3 regions of the Flavonifractor sp. An4 genome follow, and region 3 is predicted to be linked to each of the others. Evidence: predicted binding sites of a transcription regulator. Region 3 holds the regulator's gene; each other region holds the start of a gene.
The links. Region 3 encodes LexA, which represses DNA repair genes until DNA is damaged. Its sites were predicted from a motif close to CNAACANNTGTTNG; they were not measured.
Positions count from the first base shown of each region.

Region 1: the regulator LexA is predicted to act here: its motif matches at 1,198-1,211, upstream of B5F94_RS09860 (putative DNA modification/repair radical SAM protein).
Region 2: the regulator LexA is predicted to act here: its motif matches at 1,840-1,853, upstream of dinB (DNA polymerase IV).

Region 1 covers NZ_NFIL01000020.1:17,878-21,151, reverse strand. The annotation lists gene B5F94_RS09870 (amidohydrolase family protein) at 1-191, opposite strand, end outside; gene B5F94_RS09865 (purine-nucleoside phosphorylase) at 253-1,080, opposite strand; gene B5F94_RS09860 (putative DNA modification/repair radical SAM protein) at 1,274-2,524, shown strand; gene B5F94_RS09855 (TIGR03915 family putative DNA repair protein) at 2,554-3,274, shown strand, end outside.
Region 2 covers NZ_NFIL01000001.1:164,238-167,511, forward strand. The annotation lists gene B5F94_RS00690 (radical SAM protein) at 1-331, opposite strand, end outside; gene dinB (DNA polymerase IV) at 532-1,770, opposite strand; gene B5F94_RS00700 (DUF5655 domain-containing protein) at 1,931-2,308, shown strand; gene B5F94_RS00705 (hypothetical protein) at 2,388-2,759, shown strand; gene B5F94_RS00710 (helix-turn-helix domain-containing protein) at 3,263-3,274, shown strand, end outside.
Region 3 covers NZ_NFIL01000023.1:41,622-44,895, forward strand. The annotation lists gene B5F94_RS10880 (DUF3021 domain-containing protein) at 1-439, opposite strand, end outside; gene B5F94_RS10885 (LytTR family DNA-binding domain-containing protein) at 450-890, opposite strand; gene lexA (transcriptional repressor LexA) at 1,090-1,689, shown strand; gene B5F94_RS10895 (methylated-DNA--[protein]-cysteine S-methyltransferase) at 1,691-2,146, shown strand; gene B5F94_RS10900 (permease of phosphate ABC transporter) at 2,143-2,373, shown strand; gene B5F94_RS10905 (DUF6440 family protein) at 2,386-2,571, shown strand; gene B5F94_RS10910 (exodeoxyribonuclease III) at 2,568-3,274, shown strand, end outside.

The DNA.
Region 1 (3,274 bases), on a different contig from region 3:
GTGTGGGCGTTGACAAAGCCGGGCATGAGTACGTTGCCCTTGCCGTCGATCTCCTGGTCAAAGGTCCCCTGAGGGCGGACGGTGCCCACGGAGACGATCCTGGTCCCCTCCACCGCCACATAGGCGCCGGGCAGGACGGTGCCCGCCTCGTCCATCAGCACGGCGGTGCAGTTGTGAATGAGAATGGACATAAACTGTTGATCTCCTTTATTTGTGATACAAGACCTTCCCCTGACTGGGGGAAGCTCCGTCTTACCCGATCTGCTTCAGGCAGGCCAGTACCAGCCGGGAGAACTTGTCCTTGCAGGCCTCGGCGGCCTCCAGCACCTCCTCCTCGGAGAGGGGCTGATCCAGGATGCCGGCGGCCATGTTGGAGAGCAGGGTGAAGCCCAGCACCTGCATCCCGCAGTGGCCTGCCACGATGACCTCGGGGGCGGTGGACATACCCACCGCGTCGGCCCCGGCGATGCGGGCGAAGCGCACCTCGGCGGGGGTCTCGTACTGGGGGCCGGGGAAGTACATATACACGCCTTCCTTCAGCGCAATGCCCAGCTCCCCGGCGGCCTTCCGGGCCACATCCTGGAGGGCGGGGGTGTACAGGTGGGAGGCGTCGGGGAAGCGGACGCCGAACTCGGGCAGGTTCTCGCCCCGCAGGGGGGACTCCATGAAGATCTTGATCTGGTCGGTGATGAGCATCAGGTCGCCCGCCTTCCAGCTGGTGTTGACGCAGCCGGCGGCGTTGGTGACAATGAGGGTGTCGCAGCCCAGCAGCTTGAGCACCCGGACGGCGTAGGCCACCTCCTCATAGGAGTAGCCCTCATAGTGGTGCATCCGGCCCTGCATGACGGCCACGCTCTGGCCCTCCAGGGTGCCGAACACCAGGCGGCCCTTGTGGCCGGGGGCGGTGGAGGCCTTGAAGTGGGGGATCTCCCCGTAGGGCACGGCCACGGCGTTCTCTACAATATCCCCCATGTAGCCCAGGCCGGAGCCCAGGATCATGGCCACCTTGGGGGCAAAGGTGCCGATCTTGCTGCGGATGTAGTCGGCGCTCTCCTGATACTGCGCAAAGGTATAGTGCATAACAGATCCTCCTTAACAGCGGATGAAAGTAAAAGTTTTCGGTCCTATGAAAGGTTAATCTATGCAATTATACACCTTGTAATAGGAAAAAGCAATGAGGATTGCAGGACGGAATGGGGAACAAAAGTTCCAGAACTCCCCTCTTGACTGGTACGTTTGTTCGATATATAATGGGGCCAAAGGGGGGAGTACGGTGGATCTGATGGACAAGCTGACCATTCTGGCGGACGCGGCCAAGTATGACGCTGCCTGCACCTCCAGCGGGGTGGACCGGCGGGGCGGCAAAGGCATGGGGAGCACTATGGCCGCCGGGTGCTGCCACTCCTTCTCTGCCGACGGCCGGTGTATCTCCCTTTTGAAGGTACTGTACACCAACCGCTGCATCTACGACTGCGCCTACTGCATCAACCGCCGGTCCAACGACCTGCCCCGGACGGCCTTCACCCCCCGGGAGCTGGCGGAGCTGACCACCGGATTCTACCGGCGCAACTATATTGAGGGCCTGTTTCTCTCCTCCGCGGTGTGGGTCAGCCCCGACCGCACCACCGAGGAGATGATATCCGCCCTCACCCTCCTGCGGCAGGAGTACGGCTTTCATGGCTATATCCACGCCAAGGCCATCCCCGGGGCCGACCCGCTCCTTACCCAGCGGCTGGGCCAGCTGGCCGACCGGCTTTCGGTGAATATTGAGCTGCCCAGCGAGGACAGCCTCCATAAACTGTGCCCGGACAAGGAGAAAAAGGCCATTCTGGCCCCCATGGCCCAGATCCGGGACGGCATCACTCAGGCCAGGGGGGAGCTGGTGAAGTATAAGCACGCCCCCCGCTTTGCCCCGGCGGGCCAGTCCACCCAGATGATCATTGGGGCCACTCCTGAGAGTGATAAGCACATTTTGACCCTGACCCAGGCATTATATGACCAGTACAAGCTGAAACGGGTGTTTTTCTCCGCCTATATGCCGGTGTCCGACAGTTCCCTCCTCCCTGCCCGGCAGGACTTCAAGCCGCCCCTGCTGCGGGAGCACCGGCTGTACCAGGCCGACTGGCTGCTGCGGTTCTATCACTTCCGGGCGGAGGAGCTGCTGGATGAGGCCCACCCCAACTTCGACACCCGGGTGGACCCCAAGTGCGCCTGGGCTCTGGGGCATATGGAGCAGTTCCCGGTGGAGGTGAACCGGGCCGACTATGAGACCCTGCTGCGGGTGCCCGGCATCGGGGTGGTGTCCGCCAAACGGATTCTCACCGCCCGGCGGGTGGGGCCCCTCACCTTCTCGGGCCTGAAAACCCTGGGGGTGGTGCTGAAACGGGCCCAGTATTTCATCACCTGCTCGGGAAAGATGCTGGAGGGGTTAAGGGTGAACCCAGACGGGGTGCTCCGCCACCTGGTGGCTCTGGAGAAGCCCGCCCTGGCGGGAAAAGAACCGGAGCAGTTGTCGTTGTTTTGAAGGTTAAGCCCTTTTGAAAGGAGGTCCCCATGGACTGGCCCAGGTTTTCCTATTCTTATGACGGCAGCTTTGCCGGGTTCCTTACCTGTGTGTTTATGGCCTACGCCAACAAGGAGGAGCCCGCCTGCTTCCTCACCTACGGGGACGGCCGGGTGACTCTGTGGCCCCAGCGGACGGTGGACACCGACGACCAGAAGGCCCGGCGGGTGTACCGCTCTCTGGACCGGAGCATGGGCCAGCAGGGCCGCCGCCTGGTGACCTACGGCTTTCTCACCTGCCTGGAGGAGCGGGAGCTGGCCCTGTGGGACTTCCTCCGGCTGGGCTATGAGCGGGGGCCGTCGGTGGTGCGGGATCTCACCGACCCCCGGGTGGCTGTTCTGGGCAAGGCGGTCCAGCACCTGACCCACGAGGCCCACCTGCTCAAGGGCTTTACCCGCTTCTCCGACCAGGACGGGGCCCTGGTGGGAGAGATCGAGCCAAAAAACTGGGTGCTTCCCCTGCTGCGGCCCCACTTTGCCGCCCGCTACCCCGGCGAGACCCTGGTGCTCTACGACCGCACCCACCGGGAGGCCCTGTTCTGCCAGAAGGGGAAGTGGGCCATTGTGCCTCTGGACCGGTTCGACCTGGCCCCGCCCGGGGCAGGTGAATTGGATTACCGGGCCTTGTGGCGGCGGTTTTACGACACCATCGCCATTGAGGGCCGCTATAACCCCAAATGCCGCATGACCCAGATGCCCAAGCGGTACTGGG
Region 2 (3,274 bases), on a different contig from region 3:
GAATGGCCCAGGGAATATTGCAGCCGTACTTCTCACGCATCTTCTCCTGCTTGGGCCAGCCCACCAGGTTGGCGTTGACGAAGAAGTTGTTGAACACGGTCTTGAGCACATCGGGGTCGGTCTGGGTCCAGACCTTCTCGATCAGCTGGTGCCAGCAGGAATCCTTGTCGTTGATGGCCTTGTCGAACGCCTCACGCTGAGTGGACAGGGTGTCCCCGGAGAACTTATTGACCAGGTCCATAACCTTGCTCATATTGTTCATAGGGTCTTTATCCAGATAATCAAACACCTTGGCCAGGCCATAGCGCTTCAGACTGTCAGGAATTTTCATCTTTATTTTCCCCTTTCACGGCATAACAATACCTATCATTGTGTGTCATGATACCTTTTCTGACGAAAATTGAAAATAGACAAAACCCGTTTCATGTCCAAACTCTATACAAAAACAGCAGTTTGCTTAAAAGCGTTTCAGATTTTCGCCTTAGTTTTATATAATTTTATCCATCCTATAATATAGTTTGTAAGACTATATCAGTCCCCCGGCGGCAACCGCTGGTCCTCCCTGTCCGGCTCTCCCGCTGGATGGACGGCAGAAGCAATGGAGATGGCTCCCCTCCCATATTTGTCCCGGATGGAATCCATGGCCTTCTCCAGCTTCTCCAGCTTATCGCGGCAGGGTATGGCGTCGGCGGCAAACAGATCCACCTGCTCCCCTGCGTCCCGCTCCTCCACCAGGTTCTGGGCCGTAATGGTAAGGGCCCGGACTGGCTGCCGCTCACTCCAACAGCTGTGCAGCAGCTCCATCCCGCACTGCGCCAGGTCCCGGGAGATATAAGTGGGGGCACTAAGCCGCTTCTGGCGGCAGATATCCTTAAAGGACGGATCACGCACGGTGATCTGTACGGTGGTACATTTGAGTCCGTGCTTGCGCAGCCGGACCGCAACCTCGTCCGCCAACTCAGACAGCGCCGTACGCAGCTGCTCCCAGCCCACCAGATTTTTAGGGAAGGTCAGTCCGTTTCCCACCGACTTGGGCCCTGGCATATCCCGGGCAGGTACCACCGGGGCGTGTTCCCTGCCCGTGGCATAGTCGTGGAGGGTATATCCTCCCTTGCCCAGAATCTGCCCCAGGCTCTCCCGGTCAAACCGGGCCAGATCACCAATGGTGCGTATCCCGTAGCCATTGAGCACCCTGGCCGCCGCACGGCCCACAAAGAGCAGATCGGTCACCGGCAATGGCCAGAGCAGCTGTTGAAAGTTTTCCCGGGTGATCACCGTTGTGGCGTCCGGTTTTCGGTAGTCGCTGCCCATTTTCGCAAATACCTTATTAAAGGAAACGCCCACCGATACCGTCAGCCCCAATTCCTGCCGCACTGTTTGGCGAATCTGGTCGGCCAAAGCCTTTCCATCCCCTCCAAAGAGATGAAGGGTCCCGGTCACATCCAACCAGCTCTCGTCAATGGAGAAGGGCTCCACCAGATCGGTATACCGTTCATAGATGGCATTCACCTTTTTGGAATACTCCCGATACTTCCAGTGGTGGGCCGGCAGCAATACCAGGTCCGGACACTTCCGTCTGGCCTGCCAGATGGTCTCTGCCGTCTGTACTTTATACTTTTTGGCCAGCTCATTTTTGGCCAGAATGATTCCATGGCGACTCTCCGGGTCACCACATACCGCCGCCGGCCTGTCCTTTAACTCCGGATGATCCAGCAGCTCCACCGATGCGTAAAAGCTATTCAAATCACAGTGAAAAATGACCCGGTCCAAGCACTTCCCTCCCCTCTCCCAAAAAGATACGGCTGATTTTTTTATTATATGCTTTTTTTGCCGCAAAGTCAAACATTCGTTCTATTCGCTGTATTCCAGGGGAACACCGCTGTTCATGGCTGCATGGATATGATACACTGATAGCAAAGGAGCGGTTTTCATGGACGAAAACGCTCTGCTGTTTTTTCAGCAGGATATAGAGGTGCTGCCGCTGTATGAGCGGTTGGAAGGCCTGATCTTGGACCGGATTGCCGATGTACAAATCAAGGTACAGAAAAGCCAGATTTCCTTTTATAACCGGCATATGTTTGCCTGCGTCTCCTTTAGCAAAGTCCGCAAGGCCAAGGATCGCCCCGCCCACTACATTGTGGTCACCTTTGGCCTGGATCACCGTCTGGAATCCCCCAGAATCGATGTGGCTACCGAGCCTTATCCTAACCGCTGGACCCATCATGTACTGATTGCAAGCCCAGACGAAATCGATGATGAACTGATGGGATGGATCTACGAGGCCAGCGTCTTTTCCGCGCTCAAATAGTCCTTTAATTGCTTTTCTCCCGTATTGACACCCTCATCAAGTCGTGTTGGAATTCTATCAGAATACAGAGGTAGTTTGTATGAATTATGACACCATTATTTTAGAACTTTTTTCAAGGATTCAAAAGCTCGAGGAGGAGGTAAAATCTTTGCAGGAAGTCATTGGCTGCGCCTCCACCGAGAATACGGCAGGAGATAATCCCAAAACCACCACAGGAGATATCCGGACTTATATTGAAAGCCAAAAATTGCAGGCATACAGCAGCGGGCAAACCGAGCTTACACTAAAGGCAAATGATATTCATAAGAATCTGCAATTAAAAAACAGGATGCCAATGGTATGTAATGCCATGAGACAATGTATGGCCGACCATGATGTCGTGCTGCATGACACCGCCAGCGGACACTCATCTACCCTGGAAATCAAGTACCATCTTTCAGGCAAAAGCTGATCCAGTACAGAACGTCCGGTAATGTCAATGTATAATGCAGAAAGATACAGATGGTATCTTTGCGGATCTTGGTATGTGAGGTAACGACCAAGGACAATGATACGGACTGTTCTACTTTGCATCCTCCGTCGAGATAGAAAAAGGCTCCAGAAGCAGATTGCTTCTGGAGCCTTTGGCGCAGCGGGAGGGATTCGAACCCTCGTGCGGTTGCCCGCAAACTGATTTCGAGTCGGTTGTCCAATTATGCACTTCTTGAAATTTCCAGGCGTTTTGAGGCGGTTTTATCCGCTTCCAATCTCTTGTGCCACAGCGGTTTGCGCCGATTGATCCAGCCCCATGTCCTCAAACCCCTGAAATTCGAATAAAAGCCCGTTTTGGCCGTTTTTGGAGAGAACTCAAGCATTTTGGAGAGAACTGCGGAGAGAACTGGGGGAGAAAGTGCCCACCTGGCAACACACAGGAAATGGCTTTTTTGATGCGACATTTCTGACGAGGTGATTGCCATGAATTACGAG
Region 3 (3,274 bases):
GGGCGGCGTTCAGCTTTTTGACGCTGCGCAGGGCCAGAAGGTACCGAATGATCCAGATCAGGAAAAAAATCACCGTAAAAATGACCAGATAGGCCAGTATGCCCGCCGCACTGCGCTCTATCCAGTGACAGACGTAAGCGGTGGGGATCAGCAGGGCGGCCCCCAGCAGGAAATAGACGGCAGTCTGCCGGGCCAGACTCCACCGCTCCAGCTCCCACAGCACGGAGCCGGCGGCAAAACCGAAGCCCACCAGACCGCACAGGGCGGTCTGGAGCAGGACCGCCTGGGCCTCACTCCCCACCTGGGCCGCGAAGGCGGGCATACAGGGATAAAAGGCGCCGGTTCCCCAAAACAGGGAGGAAAAAACGGTGATGAGATGCCCGATGGCAATACCCAGAGGAATGCCCAGCAGCCCCCGCAAAAGCAACTCTTTTTTCATACGGTTCACCTCACAGACCAAGTTGTTTTTTCAGCTTTGATACATATCGCCGGGAGACATAGGTGACCGTGCCGTCGGACAGCTTTACCCGAATGGTGCCGGTCAGGCTCAGATCAAAGCTCTGCACTTTTTTCAGATGGATGAGTTCCGAGTTGGAAATGCGTACAAAGAGATGGGGGTCCAGCCGCGCCTCCGCCTCGTACAGCCGCAGACGGAGGGTGTATTCCCCCCGCTCGGTGGCGGCCAGCACCTTCCCGGCGCTGGCGTACACCCGGATCAGCTCCGCCGGGTCCAGGAGCCGGACGGTCCCGCCCTGATAACCGGTGATCGGAGGGGCGTCGGCGTGGGAGAGGAACTCCACCGCCTGCCGAACCTCGTCGGTGAGAGCGGCGGTGAGGATTACCGCCTTGGGCCGGGTATAGGTCTCGTCGATGTTCACTTCCACTTGCATATCGGTCACCTCTTCCTGTGGTGATGCCATTATAAAGAGCGGACAGGCAGTACGCAACGTATTTTTTACAGATGGTCGCTGTGGCTCCACAGGTGGCTGCCTGCGCGGAAAAAATGGGGGATTTTAGAACAAATGTTTGCAATGCTGGAGGAAGTATGGTATACTGAAACCGGACGAACTTGACAAAGGAGGGTCTGCCATGAAGGCGCTTTCACCCAAACAGCAGCAGATCTACGATTATATCATTTCTTTCTCGGCGGAACACGGCTATCCCCCCTCCGTCCGGGAGATCGGGGCCTATGTGGGGCTGAAATCCCCCTCCACCGTCCACTTCCACCTGAAGGGGCTGGAGTCGGCGGGCCTCATCACCAAGGCGGAGGGTAAGACCCGCTCCATCACCGTGGCCCAGCCGGAGACCCCGGCCGTCCCGGAGGATAAGGTGCCGGTAGTGGGCAGCGTGGCCGCCGGGTCGCCCATCCTGGCCCAGGAGTGCATCGAGGACTATCTGACGTTTGACACCGGCGGGCGGCCCGGGGAGTATTTTGCCCTGAAGGTGCGGGGGGAGTCCATGAAGTATGCCGGTATCCTGCCCGGGGACCTGGTGATTGTCCACCAGCAGGCCGATGCCCACAGCGGGGAGATCGTGGTGGCCCTCTTTGAGGACGAGGCTACGGTGAAGACCCTCCGCCGGAAGGACGGCCATGTGTGGCTCATGCCCGAGAACCCGGACTACGAGCCCATCGACGGCGAAGGATGCGCCATCCTGGGCAAGGTCACCGCCGTGGTGCGGCGGTACTGAGATGAACCGGGTGGTCTTTGATACCCCCGTGGGGCCCATGGCCCTGGAGGAGGAGGGGGGCGGGCTTACCGCCCTGTATTTGCCCAATTCCCCCATGTCTCCGGTGGGGGAGGAGACGCCCCTGCTCTCCCGAGGTAAGGAGGAGCTGCTGGCCTATCTGGCGGGGGAGCGGCGGGACTTCGATCTGCCCCTTGCCCTCCGGGGTACTCCCTTTCAGCGCAAGGTGTGGTCCGCTCTGGCGGAGATCCCCTACGGGCAGACCATTACTTACGGAGAGCTGGCCCGCCGGGTGGGCTGTCCCAAGGGGAGCCGGGCGGTGGGCCAGGCCAACCACCGCAATCCCCTGCCCATCCTTTTGCCCTGCCACCGGGTGGTGGGGGCCAACGGGACCCTTACCGGCTACGGGGGTGGGCTGGAATTGAAGGAATGGCTGCTGCGGCTGGAGGGAATCTTATGAAAAAACTGTTTTCTGCCGCCGATGCTTATATCGCCAAAATGAACTGGAAGGACCTGGCCCTGGTGAAGCTGTACCTGTGCGCCGCCGGGGTCATGCTGGGCCTGGCCGCTCCCAAAAAGCTGCGGAAATGGGCGGCTCTTGGGGCGGTGGTGGTCTTTGTGGCCACCTATCTGCCCATTATGCTGAAATTCCTCCCCCATCTGGAGGGTGAGATGCGAAAGGAATAAAGGAGCGTGTCTATGGGAAAGGATAAGCGCTTTCAGGTGATCTACACCCAGGGTGTGGCCGATGCCACCCGGGTTCTGCTGGATACCAAGACCGGTATGCTCTACCTGGAGATGCACGACGGATATGCCGGCGGTATCACCCCGCTGCTGGACAGCGACGGAAAACCCATGAAATGGAGGGCGGAGGACTGGGAATGAAGCTGATCACCTGGAACGTCAACGGCCTGCGGGCCTGCCTGGGCAAGGGCTTTCTGGACTTCTTCAAGGAGATGGACGCTGACGCCGTCTGCCTCCAGGAGACCAAGCTCCAGCCCCACCAGATCGAGCTGGACCTGCCGGGCTACCACATCTACTGGAACAGCGCCGAGAAGAAAGGCTACTCCGGCACCGCCCTCATCACCAAAACCGAGCCTCTGGCCGTGACCTACGGCCTGGGCATCCCGGAGCACGACACCGAGGGCCGGGTGATCACGGCGGAGTATGAGGACTTCTATCTGGTGTGCTGTTACACCCCCAACGCCAAGGAGGGGCTGGCCCGCATCGACTACCGGATGCAGTGGGAGGACGACTTCCGCGCCTACCTGATAGCTCTGGACCAGAAAAAGCCAGTGGTGCTGTGCGGCGACCTCAACGTGGCCCATGAGGAGATCGACCTGAAGAACCCCAAGACCAACCGGGGCAACGCAGGCTTCTCCGACCAGGAGCGGGGCAAGATGACTACCCTGCTCCAGAGCGGTTTTGCCGACAGCTTCCGGGCCCTCTATCCGGACAAGACCGGGGCCTATACCTGGTGGAGCTACCGCTTCAACGCCCGGAAGAACAACGCCGGGTGGCGCATCGACTACTTCATCGTGTCGGAGCGTCTGCTGCCCCGGGTGAAGGACCAGATCATCCATGCCGA